Regions from separate parts of the Actinomadura chokoriensis genome, predicted to be linked through region 2. Evidence: riboswitches for the same ligand, from Rfam matches in the RefSeq annotation. Region 2 holds a riboswitch; each other region holds the start of a gene.
The links. A riboswitch is a leader RNA that binds a small molecule or an ion and turns the genes downstream of it on or off. The one in region 2 is predicted to bind cyclic di-AMP.
Positions count from the first base shown of each region.

Region 1 (3,771 bases), on a different contig from region 2:
GAGGATGAGGAAGAAGAAGACACCGACCTGGTAGCCGACGTGGACGATCCCCGCCCGCCACACCGCCTGCGTCGTGCTCATAGGACGTCCCGCAGGGCGCGCCTGGACGATGCCCAGGCCCAGGACGCGCTTGCCCAGCGTCCGTCCCCACATCGACAGCTGGACGGCCTCGTAGAGGAACGGCAGCACCGACATGACGCAGAACAGGGTGAAGATGATGGGCCAGTTCCAGATGCCGCCCTCGTCCTGGTCGCTGCCGCTCTTGTCGCCGAGCCCGAACGCGGCGACCGTCACGGGCAGGACGAGCGCGAACCCGAAGACGGCGACGAGAGCGTTGTCGATGACCCTGGCTCCGGCCCGCCGGAGGATCGGGGCCAGTTGCATCTCACCGCCGTGGGAGTCGCCGTACTGGTCGTAGGACGATTCGTAGGTCTGCCCCCAGTCCTGCTGGGGCTGCTGCTGCCACTGCTGCGTCGACGGCTGCCGCTGCTGGGGTTGCTGAGGCTGCTGCGGTTGCTGCCACTGGGGACCTTGGTACGGGGGCGGCGGGCCGTAGGAACCCTGCCCCTGCGGCTGCTGGTAACGCCGCCCGCGGTTGGGGGAATCGCTCATTTGGGTCAGTCCTCCAGGCGAAGCAACATCCGGGTGTTGCCCAACGTATTGGGCTTGACCCGATCGAGGTCCAAGAACTCTGCCACGCCTTCGTCGTAAGAGCGGAGAAGCTCCTCGTACACCTCTGGCGCCACCGGAGTCCCGAGGATCTGCTGGAAGCCGTGGCGGCCGAAGAACTCCACCTCGAAGGTAAGGCAGAACACCCGCCGCACGCCCAGTTCCCGCGCGGTGTCCAGAAGCCGCGTGACGATGCGGTGCCCGATGCCGCGTCCGCCGTGCCCCTTGTCCACGGCGACGGAGCGGACCTCCGCGAGGTCCTCCCACATCACGTGCAGCGCGCCGCAGCCGACGACGCGCCCCGGCGACCCCTGCCGGACGTCCTCGGCGACCCAGAACTCCTGGACGTCCTCGTACAGCTTCACCGTGCTCTTCTTCAGCAGGCGCCGCCCCGATCCGGCGTACAGATCGACCAGCCTGCGGATCTCCTGAACGTCGGCGGTACGGGCACGCCGGATCTCGACCTCCACAAACAGGCGAGATTATCGAACACCGGCTCCGGCCGAACGCACGCGTCCCCAACCGAACACAGGCGCGCCCAGACGTGCGGCGGGCGTTCTCCATGTGTGACTAGATAAAAACGACTAGGCCGAAGTCGCACACAAGTCGTCCACCCTCGAAAAAGTGACTCAAAACACAGTTCCCAACACGGGGCGTACTCGGCGGTCCAGCACGCCCCGCCCCGGCGACCTGCGATTTCATGGGTTCTGGTTGGCATCCATTGCGCGTTCCGTTAGTGTCCCGCTGACGTCGGCCACCCGCAGAACGGAGGCCGAACCGCCGAATCCGCGGGCCGCAACCAGCGCCCCGGGAGCCGGGGACCCACTTTCGGAGCGTCCGGGGCCGCCCCGGGCCGCCGCCGTGAGGGGTGAATCCGCAACGCCGCGGGATGACCCGCGCACGCTCGCGGACGGGCTGCTCCGGCCCCAACCCGTCAGCTAACCCGGTAGGCGGACGAGGAGAGGAGAATTCGTGCAGCAATCGCGGCCTGCTTCCCTTTCACGATTTCGCGGCCGCGCGGTCACCGTGGCCGGTGCGCTCATCGCGCTGACGGCCGCACCGCACGTCATCGCCCCGCACACCGTCGCCGTCGCGCACGCCGACCCGGAGCCCTCCACCAAGGAGCTCACCTCCAAGGCGTTCCAGCTCGCCGACCAGCTCGAGCAGCTCACCGAGCAGTACAACGGCATGAAGGTGAAGCTCGCCCAGTCCAAGCGCGCCGCCAAGGTCGCCACGGAGAACGCCGCGCGGCAGGAGAAGTCGCTCGAGGCCATCCGCCAGAAGGTCGGCGCCCTCGCCGCGACCAGCTACATGCAGGGCGGATCGGACCCGACGGTCTCGTTCGTCGCCTCCCAGGACCCGCAGGCCGTCCTCGACCAGGCCGCGACCCTGCACTACTTCGCCAAGCAGGACAGCACCAAGGTGCTCGGCCTCATGCAGGCCATGCAGGCCGCGCAGCGCGCCCGCAAGTCCTCCGAGGCGCGCGCCCAGCAGGTCAAGGACCTGCGGACCCAGCTCGACGCGCAGCGCAAGAAGATCACCGACGCGTACGAGAAGATCCGCGGCACGATCATCAAGCGGGACCCCGCGGCGCTCGCCAAGCTCCCCGTCATCGGCACCGGCAAGGCCGCGCAGGCGCTGCGGTACGCGATGGGCAAGCTCGGACGCCCCTACGTGTGGGGCGCCGCCGGTCCGAGCACCTTCGACTGCTCCGGCCTCACGATGTGGGCCTACAAGCAGGTGGGCATCAACCTCCCGCACTACACCGGCAGCCAGTGGAACGCGGGAACCCACGTGTCGCGCAGCCAGCTCCAGCCGGGCGACCTCGTGTTCTTCTACTCCGATCTCCACCACATGGGGATGTACATCGGCAACGGCAAGATGATCCACGCGCCGCACACCGGTGACGTCGTGAAGATCGCCTCCATGGCCGGACGTCCCTTCGCCGGCGGCGTCCGGGTCGCCTGACCCGCGCCCCCGCCGAAGATCTGCGCGCATCACGAGGAGACCCAGCGGACGCGGGGGTTCGCGAACGCCGTCCGCGGCGACGCCTTGTGCAGGGACCTACCTGCCTGGGCGCCGGCGCCGCCGCTGCGGGGTCGGACGGAATTCGACTGTGTTCGCCGCCTGGATCTCTGGATGACGCCCGCCCGTCCCCTGGCGGGCGTCGAGGGGTGAAGCCGCTAGATGAGCTGCCTCCGGGCCGCCCACACCACGGCCTCGATAGGGGTGTTGACCTCCAGCCGGTCGCAGATCGTCCGCAACCGGCGCCGCAAGGTCCGTGCGCTCAGCTCCAGCTTGCGTGCCGCCACATCGGCGGTGACACCGCTCGCGATCTGGGCGAGCAGCCGGATCTCCTCCTCGCTCAGCCCGAAATCGTCGGTGCCACGACGTGCGAGTGTGGCTGTTTCCACTCCGTCCTCCCTCGTCCGTGGTGATGACCGCGGGGATGCAGCCGTCCGCTGCACAGGCACGGGTTGGGCCTCTGTACGCGCGTTGGGTTGCCGGGTCCGGAGCCTTCCGGACTTAGATCATCGGGTTCCTTTTCTGTTTCGCGAGCTTGGCCGGAGGTGGCCGCCTGGCCGATTGCGGGGTCGTTCGGGGGAACTCCGGGTGACGATTCACTCGTTGGCCGTCCGAGGGAGCCGGGATGAGATCGCCAGCCATCCGCACCCGTCCCTCCTCGTTGGACTCGCCAGATCCCGCCGCGGAGCAAGATCGTGAATCGTTTCAAGCTACGCTTCGGCTCGGAACGCTAGGCGGCCGGATCCGGCCCGTCAAGCGCTGCCCAAATGCGCTATGTGACCGTGTGACCACACAGCGTGGCCGCATTATCGGTGGCATGCCGCGTATAACTCCACTACCTGGGAAAACACCCCCGGAGCGGGACGAGGAGCGAGTTGCCACAGACCAGTATTCGTGAGGTCGCGAGGCGGGCTGGAGTCTCAGTTGGGACCGTTTCGAATGTCCTAAACCGGCCAGATCTCGTGGCCGAAGCTACCCGTGACCGCGTCCGCGCGGCGATCGAGGAGCTCGGATTCGTGCGGAACGAGTCCGCCCGGCGGCTCCGCCGGGGCCCCGACCGCACCGCGGGCGAGTTCG
Region 1 covers NZ_BAAAMW010000005.1:251,535-255,305, reverse strand. The annotation lists gene ABFX46_RS14185 (RDD family protein) at 1-612, opposite strand, end outside; gene ABFX46_RS14180 (amino-acid N-acetyltransferase) at 618-1,139, opposite strand; cyclic di-AMP (ydaO/yuaA leader) riboswitch at 1,438-1,638, shown strand; gene ABFX46_RS14175 (C40 family peptidase) at 1,696-2,637, shown strand; gene ABFX46_RS14170 (transcriptional regulator) at 2,853-3,083, opposite strand; gene ABFX46_RS14165 (LacI family DNA-binding transcriptional regulator) at 3,570-3,771, shown strand, end outside.
Region 1: it holds a riboswitch for cyclic di-AMP, as region 2 does, so the genes downstream of both, ABFX46_RS14175 (C40 family peptidase) here and ABFX46_RS35450 (CHAP domain-containing protein) in region 2, are expected to answer to the same signal.

Region 2 (3,771 bases):
CATCGGGTTGGCCAGCTCGTAGACGCGCGGGTCCAGCTCGGCGAGGTAGCCGGCCGCGAGGTCCAGGAAGCGCTCCCGGTAGCCGGCGTCGCGGTCGCGCAGCTCCCGCAGGTAGAGGACCAGATCGTGGTTGACGAACTTCACACCCTTGGCCTGCCGCAGGTCGTGCGCGCCGCGCAGCGCGAACAGCATGTCGATGCGCCGGTGGATCTCCAGCCGGTCGGCGAAGTTGGCCAGCTCGGCGCGCCGGTTGGAGATCGACGGCGCCGCCGTCCGCTGCCGGACGAGCCAGTGGTAGACGCGGTGCGGGATCAGCGCGGTCCGGCCCGCCGCCAGGTACGCCTCGGCGGTGAACAGCAGGTCCTCGTAGTGCAGCCGTTCGACGAACCGGAGCCCGTGCTCCTCCAGGAAGCCGCGCCGGTAGGCCTTGTTGGTCGACAGGGTGTCGTAGAGGAGGTCGGGGTTCTCGGCCAGCGACCCGTACACGGCGCTGTTCCGGTAGAGCCACGGGTACCAGGGGCGGATGCGCCCCTTCGCGCCCGCGGGGACGTCCAGGAAGACCCGGTCGCAGAGGCCGGAGACCAGGTCGGCGCCGGTGTCCTCGGCGGCGGCGACCAGGTTGAGGCAGGCGTGCCGGTCCAGCAGGTCGTCGCTGTCGAGGAACATCAGGTAGCGGCCGGACGACGCGTCGATCCCGGTGTTGCGGGGCCGTCCGCACCCCCCGGAGTTGGACGGCAGGTGGACGGCCCGGACCCGCCCCGGGTGCGCGGCGGCGAGCCGGTCGGCGACCTCCCCGGTGCCGTCGGTGCTGGCGTCGTCGACGATCACGGTCTCGACGCCGCCCAGCGACTGCGCCAGCGACGAGGCGACCGCCTGCGGCAGCTGCCGCGCGTCGTTGTAGGCGATCACCACCACGCTCACATCCGGGCGCACCCGCATGGGCATCCCCCCTTCCCCCGGTTCCGCCGGAACTGAGCCAGCCCGCAGGAGCTGGTCGGACGCGTCGCCAGTGATTCCTATCCCGGAACTCCGCACTGAGGTCCAAGCAGGATCAAAGGCTGCTAATGCTTCGCATTACCCGACTTCAGCGGAGACATGGCGCAGATCACCAGGAACGCCCGAAGGCGCCCGGCCGGGGGCCGGGCGCCTTCAGGTCTGGGAGGGTCTTCGAAGTGCTGGGCTGGGAGAGCCGGGGTCAGCTCTTCGCGTAGTCGGGGTAGCCGAAGCCCACGATCTGCGACAGCTTGCGGGTCTTCTTCTGCACCTCGTTGTCGCTGTTGCCCTCGATGGTCTTGACGGTGCCGTCGCCGTTGTCCTTCACGACGAGGCCGACGTGGTCGATGTCACCGATGGAGCCACCGGAGCCGTTCTTCCAGTCGAAGAACACGACGGCGCCCGGCTTGGGCTTGTCGCCCCAGCGGTCGGTCTTCTTGAACCAGCTGGCGTGCTGGACGGTGTAGGCGTCCCAGCCCATGTTCTTCACGCCGGTCTGGGCGCCGAGCCAGGACACGAACATGTCGCACCACTGGGCGCCGTTGTAGGCCTTGACGGAGAATCCGCCGTCGCGCTGGGCGGTGGCCTTGGCGTGCGGGGTCGAGACGTACCAGTCGTGGAACTTGGTCTGGCCGCCCTTGCCCTCGCTGATGCCGACCTGCTTCTGGGCCAGCTTGATGACCTCGGAGGCCTGGACGGCGCGCGGCGCGACCTTGTAGCCGGCCTCCTTGGCCTCGGCGGTGGTCATGGCCGCGGAGCCCTTGGACGCGCTGTTGGACGCGGTGCTCTGCTCGGCCACGGCCGCCGCCGCCTGAGCGGGCGTCTCGGCCGCGGCGCTGCCACCGGCGAGGGGGTTGAGGACGGCGAGCCCGACGGCTCCGGCCAGGACCGCACCGGCGGCGACGCCGACGGCCTTGTCCTCGGACGAGAAGCGGTTGAGCGAAAGTCGATCGAAACGACCGGTCATGCAGGGAATCTCCTTGTCTTCCATGACGCCTACCGGGTTAGCTGACGGATTCGGGCATGGAAGCAGCCCTACGGCGCGGCTCTCGACGCGCCGATTCACCCCTGGAACATTGGGTCCCCGGCTCCGTCCGGTCGCGTGGACCGGGACGGACTCGGCCTCGCACCGCGTGACGCGGCGCAGACTATTCGGATGGATCTCAGCGACTGATCTCGGTGAGGGTGCGCGCGTCAGGTGGCGCGCATCGCGTGCGGATACCGCTCCGCGATCCTCGGCCGCGCGTGGCACGGCCGGCGGCAACGCATGGGGTGCGCTGCGGGATTCGGATAGAAGGTAGCAACCTTCTCAAGAAAAGCAAACCAGACACAAACCTCGTTTATGCCCGCTTCATGCCCTTCCAAGGATTCACCAACAGCGTCAGGCCGCCGGGTGTTCCCGATCTTTCCCAGACTGCCCCTCAGCCCTTTGCCCGCAGGGCTTACCGGCAGATGAGCAAAAGGTAAAGAACGTCTGAGTGCGCGTCGGCCGACACGCCGGCCACCGCCGCGTACCGGCCCTGACCACGGCCCTGACTGAGTCCTAGCTCACACGACGCGGCCTCTCGGGGCCGTGCGTGCGCCCGGTCACTCGATGTGCAGGGCGAACAGCGTGGTGTCGTCCGCCGCCCGGTCGAACTCCATCCGCGTCATCACCTCGTCGAGGGCCAGGTCCGGGCGCATCGAGGAGTCCTGCAGGATCGCGGTGAGGCGGCCGATGCGCTCGTCCAGATCGGCGTCCCTGCGCTCCACCAGGCCGTCGGTGTAGAGGAACAGCAGGTCCCCCGGGCGCAGCCCGGTGGTGATCGTCGTGTAGTGCCAGGGCATCGCGCCGAGCATCGGGTCCCGGACGACCTCCAGCGGCGCCGCCCGCCCCTCCCGGACCAGGATCGGCGGCGGATGGCCCGCGCACGTCCACTCCAGCGCCCGCCGGGACGGGTCGTAGTGGGCAACGATCGCGGTGCCCGTCGCAGGCGGGTCCATGGTGCCGACCAGCTCGTTCAGCCAGCCCACCAGCCGCCCCGCCGGCTCCCCGGTGCAGGCGAGGCCGAGCAGGCCGTTGCGGGTCCGCGCCATGGCGGCCGCCGCCGGCAGCCCGTGCCCGGCCGCGTCGCCGATGGCGAACAGGCCCCGGCCGTCCGGCAGCGCGCGGGTCGCGAACCAGTCCCCGCCGATGCGGGCGGTGCTCTCCGCCGCCAGGCTGCGGACCGCCATGCCGAGGCCCGGCAGCTGCTCCACCTCGTCCTCGTCCGGCAGGATCGCGCGGCGCAGCGTCACCGCCACCTTCCGCTCCTGCGCCGTCCGGGCCTGCTGCTTCAGCATCTGCCGGCGGGTCTCGGCGAGCGCCCGCTCGACGCCGCGGCGCCGGGTGATGTCCTGCGAGACGACGTTGATCGAGATCGGCAGCCCGGAGTCGCCGAGCACCGGCTCGGCGAACAGCCACAGGTGCCGCGGCGTGCCGTCCTGCCCGATCACGCGGTGCTCGGCCTCCACCGGCTCCCGGCGCGAGAACATCGTCTGGACGGCCTCCTCCACCAGCGGCAGGTCGTCGTCCGCCACGGCCTTCGGCAGGTCGTGCGGCATCGGCGGCACCTCGTCGGGGGCGAGGCCGTAGTTGGCGCGCATCTGCGGCGTCCAGTCCGACTCCCCGGTCGCGAGGTCCCACTCGCCGAAGCCGATCAGCGCCAGCCGCTCGACCCGCTCCAGCCGCCGCGCGACGCGGTCCTCGGCCGCGTGGTACCGCCAGGTGACGCACACCCCGGTCGGCACCCGCACGCA
Region 2 covers NZ_BAAAMW010000025.1:6,313-10,083, reverse strand. The annotation lists gene ABFX46_RS35455 (bifunctional glycosyltransferase/CDP-glycerol:glycerophosphate glycerophosphotransferase) at 1-939, opposite strand, end outside; gene ABFX46_RS35450 (CHAP domain-containing protein) at 1,196-1,960, opposite strand; cyclic di-AMP (ydaO/yuaA leader) riboswitch at 1,972-2,127, opposite strand; gene ABFX46_RS35445 (PP2C family protein-serine/threonine phosphatase) at 2,581-3,771, opposite strand, start outside.

Region 3 (3,771 bases), on a different contig from region 2:
GCGGGACGTCCCGCAGGGCCGGCGTGAGCGGCTCGCCGTGCGAGAACACCCGCCACGGCACCATCAGCAGCGCCACGACCCCGATCGCCTGCGCGGTGATCGCGACCGCCACGGGCCAGCGCCAGCGCCGCGACGGCAGCCGCCCGTCCGGGAAGAACATCAGCGTCAGCGGCACGATCATGTTGATCATCGGGCCGAACCGGGCGCCCGCGTACACGGTGAACGCCGTCAGCGGCAGGCCGCCGCCGTGCTCCAGCACCGACAGCGACGCGTACGCCGCGGTGATCCCGTCCACGACGGCGATCGACCCGCCCGCCAGCAGCAGCCACGTCAGCGGGTGCCGCGGCAGCCGCGTCGCCAGGACGCCGCCGGCGACCGCCACCGGCAGCCCGGAGCCCGCCGAGCCCCAGTGCGCCCAGTCGAGCGGGTCCGGGGGCCGGTCGCCGCCCGCCATGAGGACGTCCAGCCAGACCGTCGCGACGGTCGCCGCGACGCACAGCGCGGCGACCACGACGGCGGACGCCCTCAGGAGCCGCTCGGCCCGAGGCGCCGGAAGGGCGCTCCTCACCCGGCCAGCATGGTGCGCGCGGCGTCCCGGCCACCTGGGAGCGGCGTCCCTGCCGACCGGGGACACCGGTCACCGGCGGATGAGGCGCGGTCCGGGGCGCGCCCGCCGCCGCCGTCACTGGGCGCCCGGGACATCGGGGACGGAGCGTCGGGGTCATGGCGGCGCGATCCGGCGCCGCCCCGCACAGGGAGAAGACAGATGACCGTACACGTCCGGCCCAGTTCCGTCTATCCGGACGAGCCGTCCGGTTCCGCGCCGGGCGGGCTCCTGCTCCGGACCCGCCTCACCGGCGCCGCCGCCGTCGCCGGCACCGCCGCCTGGATCACCGGCCTGCTCATCGCCGGGAACGAGGTCCAGGACGAGATCGTCCCGGTCGAGATCTGGGGCAGCATGGCGTTCCTGCTCGGCGTCCTGTGCCTCGTCGCGCTCGTCCTGTCCACGAACGCGACCGGAGGGGGCAAGGGCCGCTCCATCGCGATCGTGGAGATGGTCCTGTTCGGCCCGGCGCTCGTCTGGTGCCCGCTGGCGGTCGCCTACGACGGCGACACCCCGGGCTGGGTGATCCCGTTCGACATGTGCTGGCCGCTGTCGATGCTCGGCATGCTGGTCCTCGGCATCGCCGTCGCCAGGGTCGGCCGCTACCGCGGCCTGCTGCGCTGGCAGTTCCTGCTCTGCGGGCTGTGGCTGCCGGTCGCGGGCATCGGGCAGGCCGTCATCGGCGACGACGGCGGCACCCTCCCGGGCACGGCCTGGCTCGGCCTCTCCTACGGCGTCCTCGGCCTGCGCCTCGCCCTCACCCCCCGCATCGTCCTGCCCGCTCCGGCGCCCGCCGAGCAGAGCCCCGCAGGGCCTTCCCGGTAAGGGCCGGCGGGCCCTGGCGGGCCGGCGGCAGGGTGCCTGAGCTGGGAGTTTGATTTTGCGGGGGTTTGCCATCTCTTGGCGATGTGAGTAGCTTGGCCCCCGCCAAGGCGCTTCCCAGGCGTTCTTGTTCCACCCGGCTCGGAGCCGGTGGCGGCGGCGCGCTCCACGTGCCGTCCGGCGGCGCGCGACGATCGCGTCCGCCCGCGCCCTTCCGCAGGGCCTGACAACAGCAACGCCGCTCTCTCTCGCAGCGGCAACCGCCGAGTCCGCCGTAGTGCGGAGCCGGGGACCCACCCTCACTGGGGTGAATCGGCCGATTCCAGGCCGTAGGGCGACTTCCACGTCCGAACCCGTCAGCTAACCCGGTAGGCGGCTTATGGAAGAAGGAGCCCCCCTTGAAAGGCAAGCACAGCAAACGCCCGGGTCCGTTCGGCCTGAGCCCCCGCGCCAACGGCGCACTGATCGGTCTCGCCGTGTTCGGCGTGGCCGCCACGACCGTCCAGGCGGCGAAGTCGCCGGAGGAGACCGGAACGTCGGCCGCCGCCGTGCACAGCGTCCCGAAGCCGCGGGCGGCCGACCCCGGCGAGTCCACCACGTCCAGCAAGTCCGAGAAGGCCGGCAAGTCCGACGTTGATGAGCGGTCGCAGGTCATCGCGCGGGCGAAGACCTGGAACCCGCACAGCGACGAGCGGGTGCGCTACAGCCAGTCCGACTACCACGAGGGCTACCGGACCGACTGCTCCGGCTTCGTCGCCATGACCCTCGGACTGCCGAAGCCGGGGCCGAACACGGTCGGGCTGACGTCGTCGCGCTTCACCAAGCGGATCAAGATGTCCGAGCTCAAGAAGGGCGACCTCGTCATGGACGCCCAGGGCACCAACACGACGAGGCACGTCGTCATCTTCGAGAAGTGGGCCAACAGCCGGCACACGTCGTACTGGGCCTACGAGCAGCGGGGCCGGTACGGCACCGACTACCGGACGCGGGACTACGGTCTGTCGTCCGGCAGCGAGTACAAGGCGTACCGGCCCGTGAAGCTCAGCGGCGCTTGAGGGCGATCCCGGCCATCCCGAGCTGCTCGCCCGGAGTGAGGTTGTCCGGGTCGACGGGAGAGTCGGGACGCCACAGGGCCGTGTAGGTCACGCCGGGGTCGACCAGCTCGAAGTCGCCGAACTGGGCCTCGATCTCGGCGGGGGTGCGCGCCCACCCCTCCTCGAGGTTCTCCCGTGTGATGCGGGCCAGCTCCTGCTGCTGGGGCAGGCCCGTGTCCACGAGGGACGTCATGAAGAGGTGGCTGCCCGGGGCCAGGACGTCGCGGTAGGCGGAGACCACGCCGTCGACGACGTCCGGGGAGAGGTAGTGCAGCATCCCGACCATCATGACCACGGCCGGCCGGGAGAAGTCGAGGAAGCCCTCGACGGCGGGGTCCGCCAGCACGGCCGCCGGGTCGCGGACGTCGCCGGTCGTCACCCTCGTGGCGTCGTTGCTGGCCAGCAGCGCGCGGCCGTGGACGGCGACGAGGGGGTCGATGTCGACGTAGACGACCCGGGCCTCGGGGTTCTCGCGCTGGGCCACCTCATGGGTGTTCTCCAGGGTGGGCAGCCCGCTGCCGAGGTCGAGGAACTGGTCCATGCCCGCCTCGCGGGCCAGGTAGCGGACGCCGCGGACGAGGACCTTGCGGTTCTCGACGGCGGATTCGCGCAGTCCCGGGATCAGCTCGGCCGTCTGGTCGGCCAGGGCGCGGTCGGCGGCGAAGTTGTCCTTGCCGCCGAGGAGCGCGTCGTAGGCCCGCGCGATCGTGGGCTTGTCGAAGTCAAGTTCGGCCGGAGGCCACTCGTCCGCCATGACCGGATGGTAGATCATGTGCGCCCGGAGAGTGGGGCGAACCCCGACTCTCCGGGCGTTCCGGTCAGGTGTCGCGCATGGCCCGCAGCGACTCCTTCAGCGAGCCGACGGTGGCCATGACCGCCGTGGGCTCGTAGCCGCAGTGCGCCATGCAGTTCGCGCAGCGCGGGTCGCGGCCCCGCCCGTAGGACTCCCAGTCGGTCTCGTCCAGGAGCTCCTGGTAGGTCTGGGTGTACCCGTCCGACATCAGGTAGCAGGGGCGCTGCCACCCGAAGAGCGAGTAGGACGGGATCGCCCACGCCGTGCAGGGGAAGTCGACCTTCCCCTCCAGGAAGTCCAGGAACAGCGGCGAGTGGTTGAGGCGCCAGCGCTTGCGGTTGCCGTTCGCGAACGCCTTGCCGAACAGTTCGCGGGTCTCCTGGACGCCGAGGAAGTGCTCCTGGTCGGGCGCCTTGTCGTAGGCGTAGCCGGGCGAGATCATCATCTCGTCGACCTGC
Region 3 covers NZ_BAAAMW010000001.1:586,328-590,098, forward strand. The annotation lists gene ABFX46_RS02875 (sensor histidine kinase) at 1-568, opposite strand, end outside; gene ABFX46_RS02880 (hypothetical protein) at 767-1,429, shown strand; cyclic di-AMP (ydaO/yuaA leader) riboswitch at 1,678-1,817, shown strand; gene ABFX46_RS02885 (hypothetical protein) at 1,825-2,481, shown strand; gene ABFX46_RS02890 (SAM-dependent methyltransferase) at 2,468-3,274, opposite strand; gene hpnH (adenosyl-hopene transferase HpnH) at 3,339-3,771, opposite strand, start outside.
Region 3: it holds a riboswitch for cyclic di-AMP, as region 2 does, so the genes downstream of both, ABFX46_RS02885 (hypothetical protein) here and ABFX46_RS35450 (CHAP domain-containing protein) in region 2, are expected to answer to the same signal.

Region 4 (3,771 bases), on a different contig from region 2:
CGCCGCGACCACGCAGCGACCTCAGGCGTCGCGATCGCGACCGGAGGCAGGTTCGAGCGAAGCGAGAACCTGATCGCGCAGCGAGCCGCTAGGCGAGTCGGATGCGATGCAGCGATCGCACCGTGTTTTTCGACGATGGAGGGCCGCCAGGCCCGAAGGAGGAGAAAAATACAGAAAAAACGCCAGGGGCTTCCTGCCGCGCCGCAGGAAGCCCCCGACGACTGAGGGGCCGCGTGGGCGGGCCGGTCAGGAGATGCGGTTGGCGCCCGCGTAGTCGGAGCGGTCGGAGAGCTTGGAGATCTTCACCACGTCACCGGTCTGCGGGGCGTGCAGGTACTTGCCGTCGCTGAGGTAGATGCCCATGTGGTGGAGGTTGCTGCCGAAGTAGACCAGGTCGCCGGAGCGGAGCTCGCCGCGGGACACCTTGGTGCCGAGCTGGTACAGGTCGCCGGTGTAGTGCGGGAGGCCGGGCTTGCCGACCTGGGCGTAGGCCCAGACGACGAGGCCGGAGCAGTCGAAGCTGCTCGGGCCGGCGGCGGCCCACACGTACGGGGAGCCGATCTTGCCGTAGGCCTTGCGGGCCATCTTGGCGGGCAGGCCGGAGCCCTTGATCTTCGCGCTGAGGCCGGTGCGGGGGTCGCGGGCGCTCGTGGTGGTCAGCTTGTCGAGGCGCTTCATCACCTCGGTGACCTTGGCCTTGGCGTCCGCGCGCGCCTTCTTGGCGTCCTCCCAGGCCTTCTGGACCTGCGCGGTCTTGGCCTCGGCGGTGCGCTGCGCGGCCTCGGCCTGGTCGATCTGCTTCTTCAGCGCCTGGACGGCGGTGGCCTGGTTCTGGGTCAGGTAGGCGCGTTCGGACAGCCCCTCGGGGGAGCCGTCGGCACCGAAGATCGCGTCGGGGGCGCCGGCCATGTAGGTGGCGGCGGCCATCCGCCCGAGCTGCTCGCGGGCGGGGGCGGCCTGGGCGCGCAGCGTCTCCGCGTTCTTGGTGGCGTCCTGCTCGGCCTTCCGCGCCGCCTTCCAGTCCACCCGCGCCTTGTTGAACTTCTCGGTGAGGATCTCGGCCTCTTCGTTCAGCGCGTCGAGGCTCTTGCGCAGGCCCTGCTCCGTGGTGGGGGTGGGGGTCGGCGCGGTCGCGGCCGCGGCGAGCCGGAACGGTCCAGCGGCGTGCGCGGCGACGGGCGCGGTGGCGCCGAGGCCGATCAGGAGCATGGTGGCCGCGGTGGCGGCGGGCGCGACGCGGCGCCGCCGGTGGGGGTCCGGTGCCAAGCCGGTGTTCTCCTCTCCTCGCGCGCCTACCGGGTTAGCTGACGGGTTCGGGCCAGGAGTCGCCCTACGGCGCGCGCCCGCGGCGGGCGCCGATTCACCCCAGGGATGTGGGTCCCCGGTTCTCCCGGCGGGCGGGAGATTCGGCGTTCCGGACGCAGCCCCGGGGGGTGGGACTTCGGACGACCGGATCTCGGGCAGATTACAAAGGATCGGCAAAGTATGCGAATCGGGGCCCGTGTGAACCCCTGTGACAGGTGGGGCGGACGCGCTCGGGATGGGGGGTGCGCCGCGGCGCGTAGAATGGAGTGCTGCCGTGGTTCCGCAGCGTCTCCCTGAAATCTCACACAAGGTAACCCGCATGCCCATCTCCACGCGCGACGACCTCCGGAACGTCGCGATCGTCGCCCACGTCGACCACGGAAAGACGACGCTGGTCGACGCCATGCTCTGGCAGTCCGGGGCCTTCCGCGAGAACCAGGACGTCGACGACCGGGTCATGGACTCCAACGACCTCGAGCGCGAGAAGGGCATCACGATTCTCGCGAAGAACACGGCCGTCCGGCACAACGGGATGACGATCAACATCATCGACACGCCCGGCCACGCCGACTTCGGCGGCGAGGTCGAGCGCGGGCTGTCCATGGTGGACGGCGTCGTCCTGCTCGTGGACGCCAGCGAGGGCCCGCTGCCGCAGACCCGGTTCGTGCTGCGCAAGGCGCTCGCCGCGCGGCTGCCGGTGATCCTGGTCGTGAACAAGACCGACCGTCCCGACGCGCGCATCGACGAGGTCGTGGACGAGACGTACGAGCTGTTCATGGACCTCGACGCCGACGAGGACCAGATCGACTTCCCGATCGTGTACGCGTCGGGCCGGGCCGGTCGGGCCTCGCTCGACAAGCCCGCCGACGGGGAGATGCCGAACTCGGCCGATCTGGAGCCGCTGTTCACGGTCATCACCGACACGATCCCGGCGCCGTCCTACGACCCGGACGCGCCGCTGCAGGCGCACGTCACGAACCTGGACGCCTCCAGCTACCTCGGCCGGATCGCGCTGTGCCGGGTGCACGCCGGGACGATCAAGAAGGGCCAGCAGGTCGCCTGGTGCCGGCACGACGGCAGCATCGAGAAGGTGAAGATCACCGAGCTGCTGATGACGGACGCGCTCACCCGCAAGCCCGCCGACGACGCGGGCCCGGGCGACATCATCGCGATCGCCGGCATCCCGGACATCATGATCGGCGACACCATCGCCGACCCCGACGACCCGCGCCCGCTGCCGCTGATCACGGTGGACGAGCCCGCGATCTCGATGACGATCGGCACCAACACCGGGCCGATGGCCGGCCGCGAGAAGGGCACCAAGGTCACCGCCCGCATGGTGAAGGACCGCATCGACCGGGAGCTGGTCGGCAACGTGTCGATCAAGGTGCTGCCGACCGAGCGCCCGGACGCCTGGGAGGTGCAGGGCCGCGGCGAGCTGGCCCTCGCGATCCTCGTCGAGAACATGCGCCGCGAGGGCTACGAGCTGACCGTCGGCAAGCCGCAGGTCGTCGCGAAGACGATCGACGGCAAGAAGCACGAGCCGGTCGAGCGGCTCACCATCGACATCCCCGAGGAGCACCTCGGCGCCGTCACGCAGCTGATGGCGGTCCGCAAGGGCCGCATGGAGCACATGACGAACCACGGCACCGGCTGGGTCCGGATGGAGTTCCTCGTCCCGGCCCGCGGCCTGATCGGGTTCCGCACCGAGTTCATGACCGAGACGCGCGGCACCGGCATGGCGCACCACGTGTTCGAGGCCTACGAGCCCTGGTTCGGCGAGCTGCGCACCCGGCCGTCCGGCTCGCTGGTCGCCGACCGCGCCGGCGCCGCCACCGCGTACGCGATCACGAACCTGCAGGAGCGCGGCACGTTCTTCGTCGGGCCGACCACCGAGGTGTACGAGGGCATGATCGTCGGGGAGAACTCCCGCGCCGACGACATGGACGTCAACATCACCAAGGAGAAGAAGCTCACGAACATGCGGTCGTCCACCGGCGACGAGCTGGAGCGGCTCACCCCGCCGCGCATCCTGTCGCTGGAGGAGGCGCTGGAGTTCTGCCGCGAGGACGAGTGCGTCGAGGTGACCCCGGCGAACGTCCGCATCCGCAAGGTCGTGCTGGACGCCAAGGAGCGCGAGCGCATGCGCGCCCGCACCAAGCGCGCCGGGTAGCGGCCTCGCCGCCGTGCGAAAGAGGCGGCCCCGCGGTTCCGGTGGGAACCGCGGGGCCGCCTTCTTACGCGCCTGTCACTTCAGCTGGACGGTCCCGGTCACGTCGGCGGCCAGGCGGAGCTGGTCGCCGTCGCGGAGGGGCGCCTCGACGCCGCGGGGGAGCCGCTCGCCGTTGACGAACGTCCCGTTGGTGGAGCCCTCGTCCCGCACCCAGGCCGTCCCGGACGGGTCGAGCCAGACCGTCGAGTGGCGCCGCGACACGTTGTCGTACTGCGTGAACGTGGCCGCCACCG
Region 4 covers NZ_BAAAMW010000002.1:340,749-344,519, reverse strand. The annotation lists gene ABFX46_RS05805 (C40 family peptidase) at 247-1,266, opposite strand; cyclic di-AMP (ydaO/yuaA leader) riboswitch at 1,274-1,422, opposite strand; gene typA (translational GTPase TypA) at 1,625-3,478, shown strand; gene ABFX46_RS05795 (FHA domain-containing protein) at 3,554-3,771, opposite strand, start outside.
Region 4: it holds a riboswitch for cyclic di-AMP, as region 2 does, so the genes downstream of both, ABFX46_RS05805 (C40 family peptidase) here and ABFX46_RS35450 (CHAP domain-containing protein) in region 2, are expected to answer to the same signal.